DNA from 3 places in the Paenibacillus sp. EB106-06-01-XG199 genome. Region 2 is predicted to be linked to each of the others. Evidence: riboswitches for the same ligand, from Rfam matches in the RefSeq annotation. Region 2 holds a riboswitch; each other region holds the start of a gene.
The links. A riboswitch is a leader RNA that binds a small molecule or an ion and turns the genes downstream of it on or off. The one in region 2 is predicted to bind thiamine pyrophosphate.
Positions count from the first base shown of each region.

Region 1: linked by a shared signal. The riboswitch ahead of thiC (phosphomethylpyrimidine synthase ThiC) and the one ahead of AC3WT9_RS32155 (thiamine phosphate synthase) in region 2 are both predicted to bind thiamine pyrophosphate.
Region 3: linked by a shared signal. The riboswitch ahead of AC3WT9_RS24380 (ABC transporter substrate-binding protein) and the one ahead of AC3WT9_RS32155 (thiamine phosphate synthase) in region 2 are both predicted to bind thiamine pyrophosphate.

Region 1 covers NZ_JBYTDQ010000011.1:128,184-137,971, forward strand. The annotation lists gene AC3WT9_RS29310 (sensor histidine kinase) at 1-704, opposite strand, end outside; gene AC3WT9_RS29315 (response regulator) at 726-2,267, opposite strand; gene thiC (phosphomethylpyrimidine synthase ThiC) at 2,467-4,245, opposite strand; TPP riboswitch at 4,350-4,456, opposite strand; gene AC3WT9_RS29325 (NAD(P)-dependent alcohol dehydrogenase) at 4,561-5,619, opposite strand; gene AC3WT9_RS29330 (SDR family oxidoreductase) at 5,674-6,492, opposite strand; gene AC3WT9_RS29335 (PadR family transcriptional regulator) at 6,523-7,065, opposite strand; gene AC3WT9_RS29340 (P-loop NTPase family protein) at 7,219-8,073, opposite strand; gene AC3WT9_RS29345 (cellulase family glycosylhydrolase) at 8,398-9,788, opposite strand, start outside.
Region 2 covers NZ_JBYTDQ010000016.1:27,815-37,602, reverse strand. The annotation lists gene AC3WT9_RS32185 (alpha-amylase family glycosyl hydrolase) at 1-1,648, opposite strand, end outside; gene AC3WT9_RS32180 (fumarate hydratase) at 1,911-3,566, opposite strand; gene yfbR (5'-deoxynucleotidase) at 3,672-4,307, shown strand; gene thiH (2-iminoacetate synthase ThiH) at 4,332-5,489, opposite strand; gene AC3WT9_RS32165 (thiazole synthase) at 5,519-6,283, opposite strand; gene thiS (sulfur carrier protein ThiS) at 6,589-6,792, opposite strand; gene AC3WT9_RS32155 (thiamine phosphate synthase) at 6,844-7,452, opposite strand; TPP riboswitch at 7,565-7,667, opposite strand; gene AC3WT9_RS32150 (SDR family oxidoreductase) at 7,816-8,685, opposite strand; gene AC3WT9_RS32145 (hypothetical protein) at 9,039-9,464, opposite strand; gene mdh (malate dehydrogenase) at 9,587-9,788, opposite strand, start outside.
Region 3 covers NZ_JBYTDQ010000007.1:243,365-253,152, forward strand. The annotation lists gene AC3WT9_RS24365 (hypothetical protein) at 1-1,148, shown strand, start outside; gene AC3WT9_RS24370 (hypothetical protein) at 1,269-1,490, shown strand; gene AC3WT9_RS24375 (hypothetical protein) at 1,468-2,865, shown strand; TPP riboswitch at 2,939-3,049, shown strand; gene AC3WT9_RS24380 (ABC transporter substrate-binding protein) at 3,175-4,245, shown strand; gene AC3WT9_RS24385 (thiamine-binding protein) at 4,286-4,579, shown strand; gene AC3WT9_RS24390 (ABC transporter permease) at 4,576-5,337, shown strand; gene AC3WT9_RS24395 (ABC transporter ATP-binding protein) at 5,357-6,199, shown strand; gene AC3WT9_RS24400 (response regulator transcription factor) at 6,689-7,291, opposite strand; gene AC3WT9_RS24405 (sensor histidine kinase) at 7,288-8,415, opposite strand; gene AC3WT9_RS24410 (ABC transporter permease) at 8,443-9,180, opposite strand; gene AC3WT9_RS24415 (ABC transporter ATP-binding protein) at 9,177-9,788, opposite strand, start outside.

The DNA of each region.
Region 1 (9,788 bases), on a different contig from region 2:
CTGGACACGATCAGGCCCGATGTATCCAGAAACATTACATCGTTTCCCTGGCTCGTAAAGCTGGCGTAGTTCTTGCGAAAGTCACTTTCACGGGTGAACATATACAAAGTGCCGTACGGCTTGGATAGACCCGGGGCGGTCAACGCCTTGGCGGCGACCAGATAACGGCTTTGTGAATTGAACGGGCTGGCGTCCATAAAGCTGTAGAAGAGCTGCCCATTGCGTTCCTGAGCGGCCTTTGTAATGGGATTGTTCTTCAACTCTTCTGAGGAGCCCGACCAATAAGTAACATCGCTGGTGTAGCTTCTTCCGTTCACACCCAGAATGGAGAGGCCGATATTGGTCCCTCCGATGCCGGATTGAATGCGGTCCATCTGATCCCGCATACTGTAATACCGCTTGAAGTTCGCCAGTGAATTGATATCCTTCTCCGTCATGAAGCTTCTGATCACGCCGCTCTGCCCGACTTCAATAGCGCTGTTGACGGTTGCATAATGGGAGTTCTCCAAGGCACTTTTGATCTGGTCGATAATCTTGGAATTGGTGATGCTGAAGGTTTGCACGAATAGCTTTTGGGACATTTGTACGGTCACTCCGGTAATCAGGACGGTAACCAGAATGATGCTGATGACCATGACGGCGAATATTTTACTGAACAGGCTTTGATCCTTGAGCTTTGTGAGCCATTTCTCCGTTAGTCCCATTTCGGACTCCTTCCCGCTGCATTAGCCTTTCCGGTATTGACTGGGCGAGATTCCCATCAGCTTGCGGAATACTCTGGTGAAATAGCTGTGGTCTGAGTAGCCCACAAGACTGCTGATTTCGGAAATGGATAGACCGGCATTTTCTTTCAGCAGCAGGCACGCCTTTTCGATCCGCACCCGGTTTAAATATTCGTTGAAGCCCTCTTTGTTATGTAGCGCAAAATAATTAGACAGATAGGACGGGTTGAAATGAAATTGCCTTGCTACTTCGGTCAGCGTAAGCTGACGTGAATAATGCTCGTCGATATACAGTAAAATTTTTTGAATGGCTGGTACTCCGCCGCGGTTCTTGGTTACGCATTCCGTCGCAGCTTGCAAAAACTGCTCAAGCCGTATCTCCGTTTCACCGATATGCCGTGCCTCATGAATGGAGCGGAAGAATTCGTATTTGCTTTGGTCCAGGGCGCGGGCCTCGTAATGGAAATGCAGCAGCATTCCGATGATCTGAAACATACTGTGGCATAAAAACGATTTGAACTCGGACATCCCTGTATCTCTCCGGCCGGACATGGACGCGACATATGCGCTCAAGCGGCCGAAAGCCAAATCGAACTCCTGCCTGTTCAGCTCTGCGCTGAAAGCATCCTGATCGAAAGCGGGACCCTGCCGTCCCTCCTCGCCGTTATCTACCAGTAAACAATGATCCGGGAGAAAGAAGCGGCGGTCCAGCAGCTTCATCAGATCATCCTTATAGATCGTATGCAGTTCACTCAGCTCAGTGAAAACCCGGCTGACCGCGAGATTCAGGAACATATTTGCACGGATGCCCGCCGTGAATACCTGATCTGCAAGACGGATGAGCGCCTCATACCCAGCCTCCTCCAGATTAAACAGCAGACGGACATGCCCCTCCAGCGGAGACAGCCGGCGGAAGGTCACCCTGCTGACGCTGCTGTGCAGCAGAGAATGAATACTGTTCTCCAGCCATTCCTCTTTGCGGCTATTCGCAGCGGGTTCGTCGCCAATATCAGCAATTAGCAGCACGAAGCCCGGTAAGGGGAACATCCCCCGCAGCGCTTCCTCGTCGTACTCCACTGGAAAGCCTGAAACCAGTTTGTCCAGAATATAGTCTGCGGATTGCAGCTTGTCGCTTCTCCAGTCCACATGCTGAAGCAGCGGAATCCGCTGCGCGGTTTTTTTCAGCACGGCAAGCAGGGAAGCGGCCTCCAGTCTGGGCTTCAGGATATAGTCGGCAACCCCGCTTTGGAAGGTTGAACGCACATATTCGAACTCACTGAAGCTGCTAAGCACGATCACCTCAATTTCCGGATACATCCCCTTGACGAGCCGGATCAGCTCTTCCCCGTCCATCACAGGCATAACGATATCGGTCAGGATGATATGCGGACGCTGTAATTCAATTAATTCAAAAGCCTCTCTTCCGTTGGAGGCCTCGCCTGCAATCTGAAACCCTTCCCCTTCCCAATCCAGCAGATGGATTATCCCCTGCCGTACCAGCATTTCATCGTCCACCACCAATATTTTGCAGAACGTTGTGTCCATGGCTTCTCCTTTTTGCGAACAAAAATACACTGAAAAAACAAAATGAAACCCGCTTGATTAAGGGGTTCCATCTCACCGAAACAAACTTATCCACCAGAAATGAAACAGCTTTCATAATCTGATTTACATTATAGGTATACGCCCGGAGACTGTCAATTGAGAGGGGGAGGGCGATTAGCGGCAGTCCCGGACCGACGGTTTATTTATAGATCAGACCTCCGCCTTCCTTAAACTCTTCTGCTTTATCCCGCATCCCTGCGGTAATCATCGCTTGCTCCGGTTCTTCTTGTCCCTCCTGCACCCTCGCCGTATCGCGGATACCATGAGAAATGCGCATACTGCAGAACTTGGGTCCACACATGGAGCAGAAATGAGCCGTTTTGGCCCCTTCCGCCGGAAGGGTCTCATCATGATATTCCAGCGCCCGTTCCGGGTCGAGCGACAAATGGAACTGGTCCCGCCAACGGAACTCGAAGCGCGCTTTGGAGAGTGCGTTATCCCGATCCTGCGCGCCCTTGTGTCCTTTGGCCAAGTCGGCTGCATGGGCGGCAATTTTATAGGTGATGACGCCTTCCCGCACATCATTTTTATTAGGCAATCCTAGATGCTCCTTCGGGGTAACATAACACAACATCGCCGTGCCGAACCAGCCGATCATCGCCGCTCCAATAGCCGAGGTGATATGGTCATAGCCGGGTGCAATATCCGTAGTCAGTGGTCCCAGTGTGTAAAAAGGAGCGCCATGGCAAAGCTCAAGCTGTTTATCCATATTCTCTTTGATCAGATGCATCGGTACATGGCCCGGGCCTTCCACCATCACCTGAACATCATGCTTCCAGGCAAGCGAGGTTAATTCACCCAACGTCTCCAGCTCGGCAAACTGGGCTTCATCATTAGCATCGGCAATGGAGCCTGGACGCAGCCCGTCACCCAAAGAGAACGCCACATCATAAGCCTTCATGATTTCACAAATATCCTCGAAATGTGTATAAAGAAAGTTCTCCTGATGATGGGCCAGGCACCAGGCCGCCATAATCGAACCCCCTCTGGAGACGATGCCCGTCATTCTTTTGGCCGTTAATGGGATGTAACGCAGCAGTACCCCGGCGTGAATGGTGAAATAATCCACTCCCTGCTCCGCCTGCTCGATCAGGGTGTCCCGGTATACCTCCCAAGTTAAATCCTCGGCCTTGCCGTTTACCTTTTCCAAAGCCTGATAGATTGGCACTGTCCCGATAGGCACCGGAGAATTGCGGATAATCCATTCACGGGTGGTGTGAATATTTTTACCCGTCGACAAATCCATGATGTTATCCGCTCCCCAGCGGGTAGCCCATCTCATCTTCTCTACTTCTTCATCAATGGAAGAGGACACCGCCGAATTCCCGATATTAGCATTGATCTTTACCAGAAAATTCCGCCCGATAATCATCGGCTCACTCTCCGGATGGTTAATATTCGCTGGAATGATCGCACGGCCGCAGGCTACTTCCTCTCTAACAAACTCAGGAGTTACATTTTCCCGGACTGCGATAAATTCCATCTCCGACGTAATCAGGCCTCTGCGGGCATAATGCAGCTGGCTGACATTGCGGCCCTCTCTGGCTCTCAAGGGACGACGTTGCAAGCCCGGAAACACCTCTGCCGCCGGCTTCTCTGTGAGATTCCCGTTATCCTCCGGCTTAACCGCTCTTCCCTCATAAGATTCGGCATCTCCCCGCTCCGTGATCCACTGAAGCCTGTGAGGCGTTAACCCCTTGCGGATATCGCTATAGGCTTCATCGTTAGTATAAGGCCCGCTTGTATCATAGACACGGACAGGAGCATTCTCCGCTTCTCCGGCCGTACCCGTGGTTCGGCTTAATGTAATCTCGCGCATCGGAACTTGAATATCAGGCCGTGAGCCCTCCACATACACCTTGTGACTTCCCGGAAAAGCACACAGATCAACCTCATGTTTCTTCTCTTGATTCAGCATCTTATTTCCTCCTTAAGGTTTGAGTAAATAAGAAAACGCGCAAAAAAGCCGCTCCACATGGAGCGGCTCAAAAATCCATATAAGGCTAACGCCAACAATGAAATAAAAGTCCGGCTCCACTTTCCTACGCTGGTATAATCCAGATCAGGTTCAAGGGTCCAGGAATGCATTTTTCCCGTCTCAGCCTATTCAGGCTCCCCTAGTGGTTTCTTATTTAGTTATGTTAAAGTTACAGAGAAATCCAGCAATTGTCAACCGGTGTTCTTATAAAGGAATTGGCAAATCATAAATATCGATTGCATCAGATGAGCACTGTTAGCTTAGCTGACTTTTTATGCACACGATAATTTTCCCTTTCGCACGGCCTTCTCCAAGATCACGAAGGGCATGGGCCGCGCCGCTTAACGGATATTGCCGATCAATAACTGGCACTACGTAGCCTGCTTCGACAAGCTCCTTCCAAACCATTTGATCCTCGTGGTTCGGCTTATGGATTAGAAGTGCTATTTTCTTTTTTTCAAACCAGGCAGACAGCGGTGCAACCAACAGAGCCAGGAGGATATAAGAAAAGGAACCGCCGACCATGACATACGTACCGCCTGACGTTAGTGCGCGCTTCATCGCGACAACCGGACGGTTTCCAACGACATCGAGGATTAAATCGTATCGTTGTCCGCTTGTGGTGAAGTCATCTTTGGTATAATCCAATACATGATCCGCCCCGAGGGTACGCAGCATATCCAGCTTCTCGGCGCTGTCAACGCAGGTCACTTCCGCTCCGGCCCATTTGGCATATTGAACCGCAAACGTACCCACTCCGCCACCGCCCCCATTGATCAGAACCCGATGGCCCTTTCGCAGCTTTCCTTTGTCACGCATGCCCTGCAAGGCTAGAACGGCTGCCTGAGGAATAGCCGCTGCCTGCCCGAAGCTCAGGCCTGCCGGCTTTGGTGACAAGGCTTTCTCGCTGGCACATACATACTCCGCAAATCCGCCCCAGCCGCAACCGGAAAGGTCCCCGAAAACCTCGTCCCCCGGCCGGAATCTTTTGGCATTGGCACCCACGGCGATGACCCGTCCTGCGATATCTGCGCCAAGAATACGGTAACGGGGTTTACGGAGCCCGCCAAGGCGGTTCATGAACGGTTTGCCGCGGAGGAGATCCCAATCCCAGGAATTAACAGAGGCAGCGTGGACCTCGATCAACACTTCATGGTCTTGCGGTGCAGGGATATCCACTTCTTCAATACGTAAGACTTCTGGCGATCCGTAGGTATCATAGACCATCGCCGTCATCGTGCGTGCTACTCGTTCGCTGGGTAAGCCTGTATCCATCATCTCTTCTCTCATGGTCATTCTCCATTCGATAGGCATTTTATTCTCCAAGGAAAATGTAATTCCCTTTATTAGAATAACCGTCTTCCTCTTTTATGAAAAATGCTGAGCTATATTACTTAGATACTCTTCCTCAACCGTATTTTTCTTCATACTTATGAGCATTTTCGCATCTTCTCCCACTACATAACGGAATTTGCTTGTACCGTCTGTGGCCGCTTGATAAATAGTGTCAGCTACAAGTGCTGGTGCCGAGGCATAGTCTGGAGCTTTTTCCATTTCCCCTAATTTACCCAGAAAGGCAGTAGTGAATGATTTATAATCCGTTAAGTCATCATTAAAAAAGAACTCCATCGATCTTCCGCCAAAGTCCGTGCTAATGGCTCCTGGTTCAATCAGCTTTACTTTGATGTTTTGTGATGCTAATTCAAAAGATACGGATTCAGAAAAACCTTCTACCGCGAATTTAGTGGAGTGATACAGAGACATCGTAGGAAAGGTCACGATCCCTCCCATTGAAGAGATATTGATTAGCAACCCTTCCTGATTAGATCTAAAATGTGGCAACATGGCTTTAGTCATACTAATAAGACCAAAAACATTCACTTCAAATTGTCTTCGGATCTGCTCATCCGTAGCTACTTCTATAAGCCCCATTGTCCCGTATCCGGCATTGTTCAGGAGAACGTCAATTTTACCAAACCGCTGGACAGCTTCAGCTAATGCAGATTGGATGGTATCTGTTTTCTCAACATCTAACCGCAACACCAACACATTGTCCAATGTGATGAATTCAGTTTCTTTTTCAGGTGCACGCATCGTGGCTACTACGTTCCATCCTCTTTCAGCAAAATGTTTTACTGTAGCTCTCCCAATGCCGGATGAAGCACCCGTGACAAAAATTGTTTTCAATAAAATCCCTCCTAAATGTATCAGAATTCGTTAAATACTGCTATTCCCTTCCACTAACTGCTCCATGCTTAACAATCCCTCGGCAATGGTTGCAAGTTTAGCTTTATATTCTGCTATCCCAATCTGGATGCAAATGATCTGGGCCGGGTGCATTTCAGCTTTATAATGTGAATACTGCTCTAATAACTGATCTAACTTTTTTTGTGATTCCTCTTGTACTTGCTTCAACCAAAAAATCACCTTGTCATACCCCACAAATCGGCCAAAATAAAGCCTCATCATAAAATCGGATTTCTTACTACTGTCTCCCTCTAGTGGCGCTAGTAAATAGTCGTTAAAACAATCTCGCCCTTTAGCCGTTATGTTATAAACATTCTTATTTGGCTTACCTTTCTGGGGCACAATTTCCTTGGTTATTAATTCTTCCTTCTCCATGCGGGCAAGCGTAGGATAAATCGTGCCATAACTAGAGCTATAGAAATTAGATAACACATTCTCCAATAACTGCTTTATTTCGTAGCCAGTCAACGCTTCTTTCATGAGCAAGCCTAAAATAACATCCTGAGTGTTCAAGAATAGCTCCTCCTTATTTAAAGATATCTACACATCACACTTAGCAATATAACAGACCAATATATATCAAGTCAATATATAAGACTTAAGTAAAAAAAAGCCGAGTGAAATCAGCAGTGAATGCCTGAAATCAACTCAGCTTGTCATATGTGCTTAATTTACTGAACTAAAGTATTCTGATAAAATCCCCACCAAAACTTGCTTATAATCATTTAATTCATAAGAAGAGTTATTTACTTTTTTCTTGGTTAAGTTTATGCCGTTAAATATCTCTTCTTCCAATTCTTTTCTTGCCTTCAGTACCTCCAAGGTTCCTTCTAACCCTGTATAACCCTGCTTTTTTCCATACCCTTGGTTAGTATAATATTCAATAAATCCCTCCGACCATTCTTTAGGTCTTTCCCTAACGGCCTTTCTGAAAGAGTGATCAAGATTGTTCTGCTCTACGTAAAGCAGCAATGGATTCAGCCGCTCCACAATCGCTGCCAGTTCCAGCACATAACTTATAACGTCTTCCTTCTGTGCACCATATTTAATCATCCCAATGGTTACAGGGTTTTGTATAAAACAACAATCAAAAACAAAGGTGTCTGAGCCATTTAAAACACTTGCTGCAAATCCCTTCCAACGCTCTGTTATCAGTTTCCTGTTTTGATCAAGCGACAATTCATAAACATCATTTTTGGTAACTGCCTGCAATAACTCATCTGGAAAATCAGGCCCATATTCATTTGCGATTTTTCGATATTCCAGGAAATAATGGTTCCCTTGTTTAATCACTCGATTATTCAACAAATCCCGAAACTTCCCATGGGTACTCAATAATTCATTGAATTCATTTTTCTCCAAATAGGCGACTCCCTCATAATCCGCTGGATGCTCCAAATCCCCTTCTAAAAACAGCTGAGATTTAAGGTTCATTTCCGTAAGAATTTCATGGACTAATTGAGCCGTTGTTGTTTTCCCGAATCCTGGTAATCCCTCAATCAAGACTAACTTCGGTTTCATAATAAAATCCCTCCAATCATTATTAGGAGGATATGTAGGTTAGGAGTGATAGAGATACGGTTTCCCACAACATTAAAAGCGGATACCCTAAGGTATCCGCAGAATGGGTTTACATTACACCTTTCCCTGCATACCCTGTAAGCTCAAAGAAAAGCATGCTGAATAAAATAGTGTAATCACTATTACAGGCATCCTTTCGCATTGTTAATCTTTACAGAGTAATCCACATGATCAGGTTAACGCTCCTTTGTATGCATCTCTATTAGTTAGATTAACATTGAGCAGAGTTGAATTCAATCCGGGAGCCTTCTTCAAACCACCCCGCTAGTTTAGCTGATACAGATTCCACTTTTGCGCGTTTGAGCCATTGTCATCCCAAATTTGAACATTGGTTCCATTTTCAGTACCAGCAGCAGCGACATCCAGAGCTTTCCCGCTGTTGCTGGCAATCAATTTATAAGCACTTCCAACTTTAACAATGCTCCACTTCTGATTGGAGCCGCCGCCATAACTCCATAATTGCACATTCGATCCATTGGCAGTCCCCATCTCGGCTACATCCAAACCTGTATTGCTATTGACGTTAATAACCTTATACAAGCCTCCGCCAACATCTGTGATTATCCATTGCTGAGCGCCCGTTCCGTTATCGTCCCAGATCTGTACATTTGTGCCGTTTGCAGTGCCTGCAGCAGCTGCGTCCAAGGCTTTACCGCTGCCTACATTAACCATTTTATAGGTTTTACCAGAAACGATACCGTCACTTGGAGGTGTCGCTGACTTTATCTGATCTCTGACAAATTTACCAGATGCCGTTAACTGCGCGTCAGACCATCCTCCATAAGGGCTTGCGCCAGGCACCAATGCAGCCGAGGCTTCCGTTTTATCACATAACGACCAGTTGGTCCAACTCAGTTTTCTGTCTTTCATAAAATCCGTCCATACTTTAGATTCAGCAAGGAAAGGACCACCGTCTCCAGAAGCGTCACTCGTTCCCCACTCTGTGACGAATACGGCCACACCTTTGCTCCTTGCATAATCAATACGATCTCTCAGCCATGAACCGTGAGTTCCAGCATAGAAATGTGTTGTATACATAATGTTGCTTTGGGCGATGGGGTTATTGGCGGCATCATGCACATCCTGGCTCCATGTTCCGGTTCCTACGATAATGATTCCATTCGTATCAATGGATCGGATGACCGGAATCATTTCCTCTGCATATGGCTTAATGTGGCCGTTCCACGTAGCATATCCATTAGGCTCATTGGCGATTTCATAGATCACATTCGGATAATCCTTATACAAATTGGCCATTTCTGCAAAAAAACCTTTTGCCTGTTCTTTATAAATATTCGGATCTTTTTCACCCAGCACATGCCAATCGATAATCACATAGATTCCCAGATCAATTGCGGCCTGTACAGCTTCTTTCACCTTATTTTTTTGCGAAGGATCATTGATATAGCCGCCATCTTGCGTATACATAGCTGGCCGGAATACAGTTATTCCCCAATTGTCTCTCATCCATTTCATGCTATCATAATTCACGTACTGCCCAAACCACTGCAACCCATGGGAACTCATCCCCTTTAATTGGATCGCTTCTCCTGCCTGATTCACTAATTGGTTCCCAGAAACTCGCAGTTGGCCATTTTGGGCTACGACTGAATTAGCCTCGGCCTTCACTTTTTGCGGTAGGACAAAAGATACGG
Region 2 (9,788 bases):
TGGAGTAGACTTTGGCTGTATTTGCGCCCACAGTTACTGTGATTTGCTTGCCCGTTACTCCTCCCGCTTGCACTGTCACTTTGTCAGCCGTATTGAACTGGTTCAGCAGAACCGTTCCAGCAGTCAATGTGCTTTCAGCGCGCAGCGGGATAGTGATGGTCTGCGAACCGTTCGAGGCATTGCTGAATACAGAGATGACCTCCTGGCCGACATTGGCTCCGGTGTCAATGCGGCGCGAGAACGCGTACAGGTTCTGGGCAGACCACATTTCACGCTGGGTGCCGGTGCGCAGGGCCGGGTTATTTTTGCGGATTTCATTCAGCTTGGCGATATGCTTGAAGGTACTCGCGTCTTCATTAAAATAGTTCTGAATCACATTGCCGCCTGCATCCCGCTTCACCATCGACCAGCGGTTCCAGGTATCGGCGATTCCCCCGGTCATAATCTGGCCGTTGCCGTTGCCCTTATTCTGCTCTGTGCCCTGGAAGACCACCGGGGTTCCGCGAACAGTGAAAATAAAGGACAATGCATTTTGCAGCTTCTCGACGTTTCCTCCGGCTTCCGTCAGGAAACGGTTGCGGTCATGATTATCTATAAAGGTGACCATATGGTTGGCATTTCCATTGTAAAGGGAATCGAGCGCCAGCGTGCTTTTGATGTTGGACTCGAAAGACTGACCGTAGGCGAAGCTGTTCAGCACGGAGAAAAATAACGGGAAGTCGAGCATCCCCCATTCTTTGCTGCTGCCTACCCAGCGGGAGACAAATTCGGCATTGCCGTCAAAGTTCTCGCCGAAGGTATTGACGCCAAGCAAATCCTCCAGCTCTCCAATGTCCGTAGGCTTTATCAGCTTGGCTGCATCGACACGGGCGCCATCCGCTCCGGTATAATCAAACCAGCCCTTGATAGAATTGAACACAGCCTGCTTGGCCGCCGGAACATCGAAATCGATATCATCCAGCCCGCCGAGATCATGATTCTCCAGGTAGTCCTGAGCCCACTGATCATATCTTCCGTCGGCCAGCGACCAGTTGATATCCCCGTTATGATGATACCAGGATGTATTATTAAAAGGGGCGGCCGGCTGCAAGGCCGGTATATCATAATACGCCTGACTGCCAAGCATGTAGTCCCCAATATGGTTCGGCACAACATCAATAATCACTTTTATTCCCAGAGCATGGGCACTGTCCACCAGCTCCTTAAGTTTTTCTTTAGTCCCGAAATACGGGTTGGCAGCATTCGGGTTTTTCACGTTGTATCCATGGTAGGCCGTGTTTTTCCCGGTGCCGTTGTTCTCGCGGTTCGTCATTTGTGGTTCAGCGACCGGAGAAATCCAGATTGCCGTATATCCCATGTTATGAATATAGGGAAGCTTGTCGATAACCCCCTGCCAGTCGCCGCCCTTCATGTATCGGAAATCTTCATCCGAGTTCTCCCCGTAACGGATTGCTGCACCGGTGGCATTATTGGATGTATCCCCATCATTAAAGCGGTCAACCATAATCTGATAAATCGTATCATTCTCGGTGACGGTGCCTATGCTTGCTGCTTCAACCTTCGACGGCGGGACCACAAATAAATTCATCGTGATCGAAAGAACAATGGACGTGATTAGAACGGGAATAAGCCATGGTTTACGTTTCATTCTCATCTCCCTCTCATAAAAGCGTTTACATACCTGTGTTAGACTGTAATTGCATTTCCATCACTTGCCTCACTGCAATGCAGTTTGGGAAACCGGTTTCCTCCTAGAAGAAATTACCATGCAAACGCATGCGTTGTCAAGAACTTTAAATTTCTTCGTTTTTTCTCCTTAATTCTTCTGAACATCGGCAAAAAAAGAAGCCTCGCTCCAGAGTGAAAATGAAGGTCGGCTTCTGTTATTGTGGCCTTTATCTCCTGATGACTTATTTGAACACAGGTTCGCAGAACTGGGCCAGCTTGGCTGCAGAATCCTTCTCCACATCAGCATGCAGGCTGTTGCCGTGCGAATCCATCGTTACGATTGCCGCAAAGCCGTCTACCTGCAAATGCCACATCGCCTCAGGGATTCCGAATTCCATAAAGTCAACTGCACTTACCTTCTTGATACATTCGGCATAATATTGCGCGGCTCCGCCGATAGCGTTGAGATATACGCCGCCATGCTCCTGCAGAGCCTTCAGCGTTTTGGGGCCCATTCCGCCTTTGCCGATCACGGCGCGGATGCCGAATTTCTTAATAATATCCCCTTGGTACGGTTCTTCGCGAATGCTTGTAGTCGGCCCTGCCGCTTTTACATGCCAACCTTCCTCATCCTTCAGCATGACCGGACCGCAGTGATAAATGACTGCACCGTTCAGATCAACCGGCGTTTCGTGGTCCATCAGGTATTTATGCAGCGCATCGCGGCCGGTGTGCATTTCCCCGGACAGGATTACCACATCGCCAACCCGCAGGCTGCGGATATCCTCCTCGCTGATCGGCGTCGTCAGCCGGACCTCGCGCGATCCGCCGGCCGTTGCAGGTTGCCCTGCTCCTTCAGCAGCTTCAGCGGCCGGCAAAACAGCCGGAGCCCCTGGAATCGTGGCATCCTCGGGAACGACACCGGACCCGGCAGCTCCTGCGGCATGTACACTTACCGGCTCGGGCGAAGATACTCCAGCATCATCAACGGAAATCCCCGTGCCGCTCTCATACAGCCATTCCCTGATCTTGCCGGTCGCAGGATCAACCAACACGCCCTGGCGGCGAAAGGCCCAGCAATTATAGGCCACCGAGACAAAGAAGCTGGCCGGAAGCCGGTTCATTACTCCCACCTTGCAGCCCAGCAGCGTGACTTCGCCGCCGAAACCCATCGTGCCGATGCCCAGCTTGTTGGCATTCTCCATAATATAATTTTCCAGCTTGCCCAGATCCTCTACCGGGTTGATATCCTCCACCTTACGGAACAGCTGCTTCTTGGCCAGCTCATAGCCTGTCGTGCGGTCTCCTCCGATGCCCACACCGATGAAGCCCGCGCTGCAGCCCTGTCCCTGTGCCTGATAGACGGCATGGAGAATACATTTGCGGATGCCGTCGAGGTCACGGCCAGCTTTGCCCAGTCCTTCCAGCTCTGCCGGAAGGCTGTATTGGATATTCTTGTTCTCGCAGCCGCCGCCCTTCAGGATGAGCCGGACATCTACGCCCTCTTCTTCCCATTGTTCGAAATGGATTACCGGTGTCCCGGCGCCGAGATTGTCTCCGCTGTTTTCACCGGTAAGCGAATCTACCGAATTGGGACGCAGCTTGCCGTTTTGGGTCGCCCGGACAATGGCGCTGTGTATATCTTTTTTCATTTCTATCTGGTTAACGCCTACAGGTGTATGAATAATAAACGTCGGCATCCCCGTATCCTGACAGATCGGTGATACCTGAAGCTCAGCCATTCCGATATTCTGTGCAATCGTGGTCAAAGCAAGTCCCGAGCGGGTCGCCCTGTCTTCCAGCGCGCGCCCCTTCGCTACTGCCCTGCGCACATCGCCCGGCAAATTTGTGGAGGTCTCTACGATCAGATTATAAATGCTGTCTTCAAAATGCTGCATCTTCATTCAGGACTCCTCTCCATCAGTTCCAGGTTGTCTAAACTCTGTTACAATTAGTTATTATAATATCATATTAATCGGCTCATGAAAGGGGTTACTTAAAAATTGAACTACCATTTTTCAGCCTATTTGTATCGTCTTCAATATATTCAGCGCTGGAGCCTGATGCGCAGCACCGCCCCGGAGAACGTGGCGCAGCATTCATTCCAGGTAGCTTTGCTGGCCCATATGCTGTGCTCGATCGGCAACGCTCATTTCGGGCGGTCGCTAAATGCCGACCGTGCTGCCGTGATGGCGCTGTTCCACGACGCCTCCGAGGTATTCACCGGCGATATCGCTACGCCGGTGAAACATAACAACCCGCGGCTGCTGTCCAGCTTCCGCGACATGGAGCGGGTCGCCGCCGAACGTCTGGCGGCGATGATTCCGCCGGAGCTAAGTGCGGTCTACGCGCCGCTCCTGCAGCCGCAGGACAGCCCGCCCGGCTCAGAGGATGCCGGGCTGCTGCGCTATGTCAAAGCAGCGGACGTGCTGGACGCCTACCTGAAATGCGTCTGGGAGGTCGCTGCAGGCAACCGCGAGTTCGCTGCTGCCAAAGAGCAGACCGCGACGAAGCTGCGCGTACTGGAACTGCCGGAGATGGATTATTTCCTGGCCCATATGGCTCCAGGGTTTGAAATGTCGCTGGACGAGCTGTCCGCTGGCATGAGCAGTGAGACCGGGGCGGATTCGGCAGATTGAATGCAGCAATTTGATCGCTTTTTATTAACGCAGCGAGTCCACCTGATGGGGCGGTGTAATCTTTGGTGAATGGAGCGGATCTGTCAGGATATCCCAGTCTTTGAAAACCGGCTGCAGTCCCTTGGCATACAACATTTCTGTAATTTCATGCACTTTGCGGCCATCCGAGATTTCAAACTGCGGGGTTCCGCCTTCAAGGGTATGCCCGCCTACCTCGGTGGATACTCCTGCGGACATTTTAGTGATGCCGAGATGGACCAGATGGTCGCGCAAAGCTGCCGGTTCCCGCGTGGACAATGAAATGCCCGCACGGGGCAAAAACAGTCGGTAAGCCAGTATGATCTGCACCAGCGCACGGTCGGTTACATCACTTGCCGGATTGAATTCTCCGAGATACGGGCGAAAGCGGGGAATCGACAAGCCGATTTCGCACTCCGGGTACTTATCCTGCAAGTATCTCGCATGCAGGGCAGTGGCCAGAGCTTCCTGGCGCCAATCGTACATCCCCAGCAGGGCACCAATATTCACAGATCGAAACCCGGCGCGGCAGCCGCGTTCGGGTGCATCCAGACGGTTGCGGTAGACTCTCTTCGGACCCTTCACATGCAGCTTCCCATAGGTCTCCTGATGGTAGACCTCCTGATACAAGGTAAGACCGTCTACCCCTGCCAGCCTCAGTTCATTGTATTCTTCCGTAGAGAGCGGATTAACCTCAATGCTGACAGAAGAAAAATAGTCACGGAGCACCTTCACGCACTCCCTCACATAAGCGGCCGGACTTTCACTCCGGGATTCGCCAGTCAAAATAAGAATGTGGCGCAGGCCTGTAGCGGCGATGGTTTCTGCTTCCTGCCTGACCTCCTCCAGTGTCAATTTTTTGCGCGGAAAGTCATAAATCGAGCTAAAGCTGCAATAAGTGCAATGATTCACGCAAAAATCGGCCAAATACATCGGCGTAAACAGCTGCATCACATGCCCGAAGTGCGTACGTGTCAATCTTTGCGCTTTCTGCGCCATTTCCTCCAGGTAAGGCTCCGCCGCCGGAGACAGCAGTGCCATCAGCCCGTCTTCGTCCAGATGCTCCAAACGAAGCGCCCGCTTCACATCCACGGCAGTATACTGCTTCCATAATGTCTCGTAAGGAAGCTGCTCCAGCCGGGTCAGCGTATCATAAAAGCTCATGCTCTTTCCTCCCTCCTTCTCTCCATTGGCTAGAACAAAAAGCCGGTCAGCGGCGAAGAGGCCGTTGCCGCCTCCTCCACCGGCCCCAGTCCGGCCAGATAAGCCTTGCGCCCTGCCGATACCGCCTCACGGAATGCCTCCGCCATTAGAAGCGGATCACGCGCAGTAGCAATTGCCGTATTCAGCAGCACGGCGGATGCTCCCATTTCCATCGCCTCAGCAGCCTCGGAAGGTCTGCCAATACCGGCGTCAACAATCACCGGAAGATCCACTTCTGCGATCAGAATCCGCAGCAGCTCCTTGGTCTGCAGGCCGCGGTTCGAGCCGATGGGCGCACCCAGCGGCATAACAGCGGCAGCTCCGGCTGCCTTGAGCCGGATAGCTGCCGAAAGATCGGGGCTCATATACGGCAGTACAACGAAACCCTCTGCAGCCAATATTTCCGTGGCTTTAACCGTCTCCATATTGTCAGGCAGCAAATATTTCTGATCATTAATCACCTCGATCTTCACCCAATTGCCCAGCCCTGCCGCCCTGGCCAGTCTGGCAATACGCACCGCTTCTTCGGCTGTGCGCGCACCAGAGGTATTGGGCAGCAGCGTCATATGGGAGGGAATATGAGTAACAATGTTGTCGTTGCTCTCCGTATCAACCCGGCGCAGAGCCACAGTAATGACCTGTGAACCCGAGCGTGCAATCACTTCGGGAATAAGGGTATTGCGGCTGTATTTTCCGGTTCCGATAAACAGCCTGCTGGATAAAGGAATTCCGCCGATAACGAAAGAATCTTGCATACAATCGCCTCCTGAGATAGTGGCTCCGCTTAAATGCGGTGCTTCTGTTGCTGATACGCTGAGTTTTGATCTTACCTCTTATGTCTTACCTTTAACTCTTGTTTCTTACGTCTTATGTCTTATGTCTTATGTCTTATGTCTTACGTCTTGCGTCTTGCGTCTTGCGTCTTGCGTCTTGCGTCTTACCCCTTACTTCCTACGTCTTACCTCTTACTTCCTACGTCTTACCTCTTACTTCCTACGTCTTACGTCTTACCTCTTGCTTCTTGCCTCTTACTGCTTTCATCCGGCAACACACACCGGCTTCAGCCCCCGCCGACAAAATGGACCAGCTCTACGCGGTCACCTTCGCTCAGCAGCGTATCTTCGTAAACGTCCTTGCCGACGATCTCACCATTCAGCTCCACGATAACCAGTCTCCCGGCCCACTCTGACCGGCTTAGCAGATCAGCTACAGTCCGGCAGCTCTCTTCATAGGCCCCGCCTTTTCCATTCACGATCAAATTCATGCTTGCTCACCTCCTTTAACTGGTGCAGGAGCATTATTCATGGCTTCAGGCTTAGGGTACGGCCTGAACTGCTGATCTGTAGGCTGTAGCGGCGGCCACAGGATCTCCCGCACTGCATATTCCGGACATTACGGCAATTCCGGCAGCACCCGTTGCCAGAACCTTACCGGCATTACCCGGCTCAATTCCGCCTATGGCGATCAGCGGAATGCTGCTGCAGCGGACAGCCGCAGCCAGCTGCTGCAATCCGCGTTCCCGCTGCCCCGGCTTGCAGGCCGAGGGAAACACATGCCCGAACAGGCAGAAGTCCGCTCCCTGCCGGCCGGATTCGGCCGCCTCCTCCGGGGAATGCACCGACCTTCCCAATCGCAGGCCCGGTGCTATGCCGCGTGCTGCGGCAGGCGGCAGGCTGTGCCAAGCCAATTGGACCCCGCCCGTCCCTGCGGCCAGCGCAACGTCTACCCGGTCGTTGATCACCAGCTTGGAAGGCGGAACCCCTGCTATGATCAGCTGCTCCGTCAGAGACATGAGCTCCCGTACAGACATTGCCTTTTCCCGGAGATGGATATAATCCACTATGAAATGCACAGCCGCAGCCAGTTGAACAAACTGCGCCGGATTTTGCTTTCCATCCGAGATCAAATGTATCTCTTTCAACATGTTCACCTTCTCCTGTTCTTTTGCATTACCGGCAAACACAAAAAAGACCACCCCCGTAAAGGAGGCAGTCTGGAATATATACAGGAATACCGGGCCATTCAGCCCCGCTGCAGTTATTCGTTCTCCACTTCCCTACGCTGGTATAAACCAGATCAGGTTCAAAGGGTCCGAACGGGTATGTTCGTCTCAGCCTTGCGGCACCCCTAGTGACAAATCCATATTCAATTACGCTTAACGTTTCATATACTAACATATTATTCCTTGAAGAGCCATCCTTTAAAAGAGGCCTGCATCAAAAAGAGCGGAACCCAAGATTCCGCTCCAGACTCTAATTATGCATAGCAATGGAATCAGCAACCGCATTTAGCCGTTTACGACCTCGCCGCCGTTCACATGCATTACCTGTCCGCTTACATAAGATGAATCGTCGGAAGCCAGATATACATAGGCTGGAGCCAGCTCCTCCGGTTGTCCCGGGCGTTTCATTGGCTGCGTGCCGCCGAATTCACTGACTTTCTTCGCGTCAAAGGTCGACGGAATAAGCGGTGTCCAGATTGGACCCGGCGCTACGGCATTAACCCGGATGCCTTTGTCCGCCAGGTTCATCGACAGAGAACGGGTAAAGCTGAGAATCGCCCCTTTGGTGGACGAATAGTCCAGCAGCTGCGGGCTGCCCCGGTAGGCTGTGATCGAAGTCGTGTTGATGATCGTGGACCCTTTTTTCAGGTGGGGCATGGCTGCCTTGGTCAAATAGAACATCGAAAAAATATTCGTGCGGAATGTCCGCTCTAACTGCTCAGAGGTAATATCCTCAATTTTCTCCTGCGGATGCTGCTCTGCCGCATTATTAATCAGGATGTCCAGCTTGCCGAGTCCTTCCACTGTCTTATTGATCAGATCCTGGCAGAACGCCTCCACGCCGATATCGCCGGCGATCAGAATGCACTTCCTTCCCTCTTGCTCTACCTGGCGTTTAGTCTCTTCGGCATCGGAATGCTCATTGAGGTAGGAAATAACGACATCCGCACCCTCCTTCGCAAAATGAACGGCAACCGCCCGGCCAATACCGCTGTCTCCTCCTGTAATCAGAGCCGCCTTGCCCAGCAGCTTGCCCGCCGCCTTATAGGCTGAGGTCTCGAATTCCGGCAGCGGATTCATTTCACTTTCAATTCCGGGCTGGCGGTCCTGCACCTGCGGAGGTAATGTTTTTTTGGTTTGCGTGTTGTCTGGCATGATCCATTCTCCTTTCGCTGTGTACCTGTTGGTTACTCATCGTTTTAGGGTTGGCTCAGGGTGTCTGGTTTATGCACCTGCAGATCATCTCTTTATTTGCTTTACGTTATGTTACTTACCACACCTTGGGCGCGGTCAAACTAAAATGTCAGTTGTTTTTGCCGGGGAAGGCGATATACTTTACAGAGAAAGCACTAATCCAGCAATGGAGTTGCAGATATATGCAGACTGTGACTGCGGCATGGCTGGGTGGTACCCGATAGACTTGTCCTGAAGTAATGTCTGCACCCAAAAGCCCGCTCTCCATGTCAATCCGGAGGCGGGCTTTCTGTAGTCTTTCTATGAAGGAAGTCTTAAATAATGCTGTTGTACACCATAAAAAACACCATCAGCACCAGCGCCACCATGAGCAGCAGGCTCAAGGTACGGATTTTGCCTGTCTCTGCGGATACGTCACGGTTCTCGCGCATGCCGGCTGCGGCAAGACGCAATGGTTTGCTGATGATGCCGCCGAGTGCAAACATAGCAAGCAGCAGAACAACCACCACGATCATCCACGGTACCGAATATTCACCCTTCGTCATCATATAGCCGCCAGTCAGCAGTTGGATGACCAGACCGTACTGGGCGAAGCGGTTGAAGCCGCCGATAGCGCTAAGCGTTCCTTCTCTCGCAGGGACGCTCAGCTTCTGGACACGCCCGAGAACAAACGGCAGCACCAGATAAAAGCCCAGCGCCAATGTACCGATCATATGTAGAAAAAACAAAAAGTGACCCATAACATACCTCCTCTAATGTTTTCAGTGATTTTAGTTACACTTCAATTATACCTAACCAACAAATAGAAGAAAAGAAAACCCCCATTATAATTTCTAAAATGGGGGCTCCCGCAGGTTACTGCTTAAATCCTAACTACCGAAGTAACGGCACGTACCGAATCTGCCGACTTATCCAAAGCCGCTTTCTCCTCTGCCGTAAGCTCCAGTTCATATACCTTCTCAATGCCGTCCGCACCCAGCAGCGCCGGAATGCCCATGAACAGCCCATCATAACCGTATTCACCTTCAAGCAGGGCGATTACCGGGATAATCCGCTTCTTGTCC
Region 3 (9,788 bases), on a different contig from region 2:
AAATGACACAGCAATCCGTAAACTTCCGGGTACTCTCGACGGATGTATTCATTTGTCCGTTTCAGCTTGGATTTCTGACCGTAAGAGTCCGCATCGAGGAAGAGAACCTGCCCTTCAGCACAGCGCTGGAATTCGCCGACCGTTTCCGCACACTCGAGGATGTCTCCTACCAGGACAAACATACCTATATCCATTACCAGGACAAAACCTTCGATCAGGTGGAGGATTTTGTGTTCAGGAATCTGGCCGATGGCCTGCAGCCGTTTATGGACCAATCGGAAATTGACGGGGCCTATTTTGAGACACTTCCCTTCTTCGTAGACGAACGAATGCTGGTCCAAGCCTTTTATGGCTTCAACCGGCAGGAGGATGCAGACGAGATCAGCGTGGAGCTGCGTTACCGCGCCTCCCAGCTGGATGGGCTGAATCTGTACGGAAAACCCTATATCAGCGCCAGCGATCCCGAGTATATCGAAGAGTACTGCCAGGCACATTCGTACAACCGCTGGGGGCCGGATACCTACTATATGACCAACGAGCAGACTTTCTGCTGCCTGAGCCGGGCCGAACCGGAGGTAGCCACTCCACTGGTCAATCAGATGTACGGGCAGTATTACTACGGGCTGCTCCTTAGTATTTTCCACAAAATCGTCCTGTTGAAGCTTTCCAATCTCCACTCCCGGCTGCGTATCAACCACGATTATGATCAAATTGAGAATCTGATCTTCCTGATTAACAAGTTTTCGGCCAAGTTTTATTTTCTGGAGCTGATTTCACAGTCGCAGGGCCGGGAGATCTTCATCCAGCTGCGCAAAGTATACGGCAATGATGCCCTCTTTGATGAAGTCAAAATGACCCTGAACGACCTGTTCCAGTACCAGGAGAAATTCCAGGCTAAACGCCGGGATACGCTGCTGATGATTCTGACTGTCTTTACAGTGGTGAGCGGCATCTACGGGATGAACCAGGTTATTGAAGACTTGAAGGGACGCATTGAATGGAGCAAAATGCTGGAATACTCTCCTTTTGAATATTTGGCACTGCTGCTCACCTTCACCGGGATCCTCGTCAGCATCCTCCTGACGCTGAAAGAGCTGTGGAACGGAATCCGCAGCCGCCGCAGAAAAAGATTTTATACCAAGGATTGATAAGCTTCCGGAAACTATCATGAGCGCCGGGGCGGAACCGGGGAAGCTGCTGCTGCCGGAGCTGCACGGAACGAAATTTCCGCCGAACAGGAAGTTCTTTCCCGCGAGACGGCCAGTGAATTGATCGGCTGCGTGCAGCAGATGGGCGAACCGGACCGCAGCCTGTTTCTGCGCAGATATTTCCTCTATGAGAGCCTTGATCAGCTTGCGCAAACCTTCAGTCTCAGTAAAAAGGCAGTCGAAAGCCGCTTATACCGTTGCCGGACGCTGCTCAAGCAGGCGCTAGGCCTGTCTGAGAGTCAGGGAAAGGAGGCGCAACATGGCCAAAGACATGAAAATTGAGGAACAGCGCCTGTTCGGAATGATTGATTCTATGAACTTCAGTGATGCGGAACTTGCCTTAGGTGTACTGCCGGAGATTAACCAAGGTCCGCACCTGGCAGACGAAGAGGAGACAGCTTCGCTCGCCCGCATCAAAGCACGTACACTTGCCCGTCTGGAGCCTGAAGCCGCTGTCCACACCGTCCGTTCCTTCGCCCGGAGATCCCGGAGGCGGAATATCTTCGCGGCCGCAGCAGCGGTAATACTCATTGCTGCCGGTATGCTCGCCTTCTCTCCTGAGGTACAGGCCGGGTTAAGAAAGGCGCTGAGTTTCCTTCCTGGCTTCGGCACCGTCGTGGAGAACAGCCCCGGTGACCGGATCTATGTGCTGGGCAAATCCTATGATATTGCTCTGGGGGACGGAAGTCTGACCGTAGATGCCGTTCTCCTGCAAGAGCTTGGCGGGAGTATTACGCTTCGCGGCCGGAAAGTCCCTGAAGTCAGCGAATTTGAGGCAAATATCGGCGGCAACCGCTATACTTTCACCTCTTACATGCGTTCGTCCTCGGAGAGTGAGTGGTACGGCAGCTACAGTTCAACTCAACCGCTGCAACTGAAGAAGAATAATCTTCTAACCCTGCATCTGGTCGGCACAACCGTTGGTCCGTTACAGCTCACCGCTCCGAAGACAGCTGAGGAGCTCGGGGAACTCGGCGCAAGCGATATACAGCAGGATGTGCGGATTACTGCTTTTCCGGTGGACCTTGGCGGCGGGCTTGTCCGTGTCCAGTTATTGCCCACTCTGACGGCGGAATCCGGGCTGACTGTCCATGCTTACGGACTGGAGCCGCTGGTCCCTGGATCAGGTCTCTATATAGAGAACGCAGCAGGAGAAAAGGCGGCACTGGAGCAGCCTGAATCCATGTCCTATCCTTCCGACTTCCGGTTTCATGAGACTGCCGGGGCGGGCGCTTGGCCTTATACGGTCTTCATTCCTTATATTGAAGTTTCAGATCATGACGCTGTATCTGCAGAAGTAGAGATTCCGCTGCCTGATATCGGCCAGGAGCAAATGCTCCACACACGCGCGGAAATCGCGGGCTTTCCGGTAGAGTTCACCCGCATTGAACGTACCGGCGAGACGGCTGCCAGCGTCGATGTGAATGTGAATTTCAATGCCGCAAAGCTGCGGACGCTGAAGCATTTTCTTATTCGCTATCCGGGGCAGGCGGACAACAGCTCGTTCTCTTGGGTGAATACGGACCAGACCTACGGCGTGATGAAGACCCTCCATTTAGAAACAAAACCCGGGGAGGATAAGCTGCGTTTTAAGCTGTCCGAGCCGCATTTTCTGCTCAAAGGGCCGTGGCGCCTGCCGCTGAAGCTTGATAGCTAAGCAGAGTTGCTACTGGACAACTATGGAGCAGGCGTCTATAATACACCGTAAGAACACAGCAATACCTATAACTTCATAGTACCAGGGGTGCTGGAATTGGCCGGCTGAGATTGTATCCCACAAGATACTGACCCTTATACCTGATCTGGATAATGCCAGCGTAGGAATCGTCAATCGCTTACGGCCGTTTATGGCCCAAGCCACAACCTTGCGCAAGTAACTGGTGTCCCGATTCTCGGGGCACCTTTTTTGTATGGGACTATTCAGAATTTGGAAGACTAGGGTTGCTGGAAGGAGAGAAGAAGAGAAATGGGAGTCACAAAAGTATTAAAGCTCAGCCTCACCTGCATGCTGGTCTTTGCCATTGCCGGATGCGGCAATAGCAATGGGAACTCCGGGGGGAATGCGGCAGAGACTGCCGGGAACAGCACCGCTGCTCCTGAAACCACTGCCGGGGCAGCAACGGACGCTCCGAAGGAGCTGACCAAGGTCAAGGTCGCGCTGGACTGGACGCCGAATACGAATCATACCGGGCTTTATGCGGCAAAAGAGCTGGGCTATTACGAAGAGGAAGGGCTGGATGTTGAAATCGTGCAGCCGGGCGCTGCCGGTTCCGACACGATGGTTACCTCGGGCGAAGCCGCTTTTGGCATCAGTGCCCAAGAGGCACTGACGCTGGCCCGCCTGCAGAAGGTGCCGCTTGTGTCCATCGCCGCTATCATTCAGCATAATACCTCCGGGTTCGCTGCACCGAAAAACCGCAATATTAAGACACCGAAGGATTTCGAAGGCAAAACCTACGGCGGCTGGGGTTCCCCTGCCGAAGAAGCGGCCATGAAAGCCATTATGGACCCCGAAGGCGGAGATGTGAAAAAGGTGAAGCTGGTGAACATCGGTGAAGCGGACTTCTTCACCGCCGTGAAACGCGACATTGATTTTGCCTGGATCTTCTATGCCTGGACCGGGATTGAAGCGGAGCTGCGCGGAGAACCGCTCGACATGCTCTACCTCAAGGATTATGCACCCCAGCTCGATTACTACACGCCGGTACTGACTACGAGCGAGAAGGAAATTGCCGAACATCCGGAGCTGGTGAAGGCTTTCCTTAAGGCTACCTCGAAAGGTTATCAATACGCCATTGATCAGCCGGAGGAAGCCGCAGCCATTCTTTCCAAAGCTGTTCCTGAGCTGGACCCCAAGCTGGTCCTGGCCAGCCAGAAATGGCTCAGCCCGAAATACAAGGATGATGCCGTCCGCTGGGGCGAGCAGAAGAGCGAGGTCTGGCAGGATTACGCCGACTGGATGTATGGCCTGAAGCTGCTCGATCAGCCGCTGGATGTTCCAAGCACATTTACGAATGAGTTTTTGCCAGCTAACTGATTAAGGATGAAGTGATTTAAACTGAGAGGATTGATATATTGTGGCCAATACATTGCTAAGCATTCAGGTAATTCCCAAAACTCCGAACAACGAGGATTCGATTCCTTACGTGGACAAAGCCATCGAAGTGATTCAGAAATCCGGTGTAAAACATCAGGTTAACCCGCTGGAGACCACGATGGAGGGCGACATCACCGAGCTGCTTGAGGTTGTGCGCCAGATGCATGAAGCGCTGATTGCCGCAGGCAGTCCGAGCGTCATCTCCCAGATCAAAATCGCCCATAACCCGAATGGAATCAGCATGGACAAACTGACGGAGAAATACCGGCCGTGAGATCGTATTGGAAACAGATTTGGCCGCCCCTTGTGGCGGTCGTCTTTTTTCTGGGGTTATGGCAAGTTTCGGTATCCCTGTTCCATATCGAGTCATGGATCCTTCCCAGCCCAAGCGATATCGCCCGGGAAACCTCGGGCAATGCTTCCGGCATTTGGGCACATACAGCGGCTACGCTGCGCCTTACCCTGATCGGCTTCCCCATCGGCACAGGCGTGGGTCTTATTGTTGCCCTGCTGCTGCATCTGCTGCCTTGGCTCAAGAGAGCTCTCTACCCGCTGCTCATTCTCAGTCAGAATGTGCCCTCGATTGCGCTCGCGCCGCTGCTGATTATCTGGTTCGGCTTCGGGCTGCTGCCGAAGGTTGTCCTGATTACACTTGTCTGCTTCTTCCCGGTTTCAGTCGCCGCCATGGGCGGCCTGATGCAAAGCGACCGGACCATGCTGAACTATATGAAGATGGCCGGCGCGAACAAATGGCAGATCTTCACCAAGCTGGAGCTTCCGGGCTCCCTGCCCGCCCTGTTCTCGGGGCTTAAAATTTCGGCCACCTACGCCGTAATGGGCGCTGTTGTCGCGGAATGGATCGGAGCTGACAAGGGCATCGGCTACTACATGCTGCTGCAAAAATCCGCTTACCGCACAGACCGCGTATTCGTCGCCATTGCCATCATCGTGCTGCTCAGTCTTGTGCTGTTCGCACTTATCGCGCTGCTGGAGAAATGGCTGGTGCGCTGGAAGCCGCGCAAAAGTTCCTAGAAAAGGAGGATGGCCGACAATGCCGCATATTACAGATAACCCGCCATCCGGCACTGAAGCAGCCGGCATTCCTGAAGCCAGGACCTTACCGCCTGCACTTGAGGTAAAAGGAATCTCCAAAACCTTCACCCACCGCCGCCGCGAAACCCGCGTGCTGGATAACGTATCCCTTACAGTGCGGCCGCAGGAATTCGTCTCGATTGTCGGACCCTCAGGCTGCGGAAAAAGCACTTTATTCCATATTATCGGGGGCCTGGAGCTGCCGGATGCCGGAACGGTAAGCATGAACGGCAACCTTGTTACAGGGCAGCGCGGAGAGATCAGCTACATGCCGCAGCAGCCCGCGCTGTTCCCTTGGCGAAGCATCGAGGACAACGTCCTGCTCGCCGGTGAGCTTAAGGGCGCGCCGCAGGCTGCGGCGCGGGAAACCGCCCGCCACTGGCTGGCCAAGGTCGGCCTTGGCGGCTTCGAGCGGGCCTACCCGCATATGCTGTCGGGCGGCATGCAGCAGCGGGCTGCCTTCCTGCGGGCGCTGCTCGCGCCGCAGGAGCTGATGCTGCTGGACGAGCCGTTCAGCGCGCTGGATGCGCTGACGCGCAGCGAAATGCAGCGCTGGCTGCTGGAGCTGTGGGAGGAGAACCGCCGCTCCGTGCTGTTCATCACCCACAACATCGAAGAAGCGCTGCTGCTCTCCAGCCGCATCTATGTGTTCTCTGGACGTCCCGGCTCCGTCCTGCATACGGTCGATGTCCCGTTTCCCCGGCCGCGCCGTGAGGAAATCGCCGATTCGCCGGAATTCCTCCAGCTCAAGCGCCAGCTGTCACAGTGGATGCGGGAAGAGCAGGCGAAGAGTTCCAAGTAGTCTTAAGCGATATCCGCTTAACAGCCTCTACAAAAGACCAGCCGCCCTATGAACCGGACGGCTGGTCTTATTAATATGTAGTTATTTCAAGATAACGGCACACGAATGCGCACTGATTCAGCAGCGCAGGGCTCAGCAACACAAACAAAAGGAAACTTGTCCGCTAATTTTATATAAAACCCACTTAATATTGATTTAGAGGGAATTACTACCTGTATTATTCAGTAATTAGGCCATTTTTCCATTTCTCAAGGAATTACCGGTAGTAAATCCCTCTGATTACCCATCATTCTGTCGGTGGCATAATTAGCGGGACCCTTTCCCTTTAAGCTATAGGCATACATCGGCTCCACAAAGAGACTAATAGCCCCCTTCCCGCCGCTCCATATAGCATTCAGCCTTATCACAATTTATCCGTACATAACCAGTAACAATCCACCTGTAGCACGCCCGCCACAGCATTCGGGAATATCAAGAGATAATAAACGCCTAGATCCAGCCCTTCTCCTCAGCCAGCCGTACGGCTTCGATCCGGCTTTTCACTTCCAGCTTACCCAGAATTTCCGAGATGTAATTGCGGACTGTGCCATACGAGAGGTGCAAACTCCCGGCAATTTCACCAGCCGTCTGCCCTGCACCGGCCAGCCGCAGAATCTCCCGTTCACGGGAGGACAGCGGATTCTCTTCCCGCAGGCTGCCGAAGACCAGTTCCGGAGAGACCTCACGGTGTCCTTCCATGACGCGCCGGATCGCATCCGCCAGCTTGTCGACCGGCTCGTCCTTCAGCAGATAGCCCTGAATCCCGGCCTTCACGCCCCGTTCGAAATAGCCCGGCCGGGCAAAGGTCGTCAGGATAATGATCTTCGTCCGGCAGCCTTTGGCTTTCAGCAGCTCCGCAACCTCCAGCCCGCTCTTCAGCGGCATTTCGATGTCCATAAGACACACGTCCGGCTCCAGCCGCCCGATCAGCGCAAGGGCCTCTGCCCCGTCACCGGCCTCTCCGAGAACCTCAATGTCCTCCTCCAGGTCAAGCAGCGAGGCCATCGCCCCGCGCAGCAAACGCTGATCCTCGGCGATTACAATGCCTATCATGCCAATTCCCCCTCCTTATGTTCCTTGATAATCCTCGGAATTACTACAGATAATGCTGTCCCCTTGCCCGGATTGGAGCTAAATGTCATGGAGCCGTCAACGAGCGATAACCGCTCGGCCATCCCTTTCATTCCGTTGCCTTCGCGGCGTTCACGGCCTGCTCCATCAGGAGTGAGGCCGATTCCGTTATCCTCAACGGTGATCCGCACCGCCCCCTCCGTCAGTGCAATTCCGATTCGGCAACGGGTGGCTTGGCTATGCTTCACTATATTTGTCACCGCCTCCTTGATGCAGAGGCTAAGGATATTCTGTGTCAGGTCAGGCACGTCCTCCAGCGACACCTTCCCCTGCACTTCAAGGGCGATCTCCGCAGCCCGCAGCATTTTCCCGGCCTCTGCCAGTTCCTCGGCTACGGTAACTGCCCGCATCTCCGAGACCAGCTCGCGAACCTGGCGCAGTGCCGCACGCGAGGTGCGCTGAATCTCCCTGGCTTCGGCCTGCGCGCGCTCCGGGTCCTTGGCGACAAGCCTCTCGATTAGCTGGCTTTTCAGCGTAATCAGCGACAGGGTATGGCCCATCGTATCATGCAGGTCCCGGGCAATCCGCATCCGCTCTTCGCGTTTGATTAGCTCCTCGATGACTTCATTAGCCTGATCCAGCTGTTTCTCCAGTATTTTCCTACGCCCTAGAGATTTTATCCCAAACGGAGAGACCAGCATGATAATTAAAAAAGGAAAAAAGAACAGCAGGTCATATGGATTCATCCCCCATGCCGCTATAACCAGTGGTATCAGAATCACGCCGCAAAAAACTACATAAGCTATCTTAAACTCTCTCTTGCCGGCATACCAGCCGACAAAGTTGGAAGAGAAAAAGCCCATGAAAAAATTAACCGGGTTGTAGCATAGGCTCAGCACCACAATCAGCAGCATTTGCAGCCCCAGCCAGTAGTTAAAGGCTTTGTCACCGGCCCAGTATAACTGGCGGTATGTCACGGCGAAGAGCAGCAGCAGAGCTGCTCCAATGATCAGCTTCAGGCCCCGCTCCTCCTGCAGATTAAAGGCCGGAAGCAACAAATAGAACATCCATACAAAAGGGAAAAAACCGTATTTTTGCGGGAACAACCGAAACTTCCTGCCTGACAACATGCATTACACCGCTTCCTGTTTTTTTCGAATATACAGCGATAGTAACATAAATATTGCCAGATAGCCGAGCAAAATCAGCACACCGCTCCACTGTGGATGGCCTCCGCGTACAATCTCCCACGCCCCGTTTCCATAATTATAAGAAGGCAGCCAGCGGCCGATCCGCTGCATCAGCTCCGGAAGAATATCCAGCGGCATCCACATGCCGCCGGCGAGCGCCAGTCCCATATAGAGCACATTGCTGACACCGCTTGCCGTGTCTACCCGTTTCATAAAGCCGACAAGTGTGCCCAGTGCCAGAAAAGGCAGGGAGGCGACAACAATCCATAATCCGCTGAACAGCCACTGCCCTGGAGTCAGGGACACCCCGTTCATCACATAACCAGCGGCAAATATGCATACCACGGAGAAAAGCTGCATCATCATCTGAGCGAACATTTTGCCGGTGAAATAGACATAGGACGGCAGCGGAGTAATGCGGATAAAGGTGTTCCAGCCCTGGGTCCGCTCCTGCACAAGCCGGATGCCAAGCGTCATTATCGCTGACCCCATTACACTGAACGCCGCCATCGACATCAGATAATGAGCCTGCCAGAGGGCAGCGTCGTCCATGCCTGTATTCACCACTTTAGTGAAGATGAAATAGAACATGATCGGCATGACCAGCGACCAGAACACATAATAAGGATTGCGTAAGATCCGCAGCAGCTCGGACTTGCATTGGTTGATCATTATTTTCATGGCTTGACGCCCTCCTCCGGTTGAATCGTCAATTGCTCAAAGGCCTCATCCAGCCGGCCCTGATCGATGCGGACATCCTTCACTTCAAGCCCGCCGGTAAAAATTGCACGGAGCGCCTCGTCCGTATTCTCTGTCGTGACCACAATCCGGCCGTCCTTATCGTACATTTCCTCGACCGCCGCCAATTGCCGCAGCCGTCCGCGCAGCTCTTCAGGATCGCTTGCTGCCAGAAAGGACAGCGATTGCCGCACAATTCTCCCCTTAATCTCATCCGGGCTGCCGTCCGCCACCAGCGCGCCTCGGCTGAACAGCAGAATCCGGTCGGCAATATCCTCGGCCTCCTGCAGATAGTGGGTCGTGAAGAGGATCGTCTTTCCTCCAGCGGCCAGTCCGCGTACCCTGTCCCAGAAATGCCGCCGCGCTGTAATATCCATCCCAACCGTAGGTTCGTCAAAGAACAGCAGATCGGGATTGCCCGCCAGGGCCAGGGCGAAATTCAGACTGCGCCGCTGGCCGCCGGAGAGCTTCTCGGCATACCGCTGCAGATCGGCCTTGGCCAGGCCCGTCGCCTGCAGCAGAACCTCCATAGCCATGGGCTGCGGGTAATA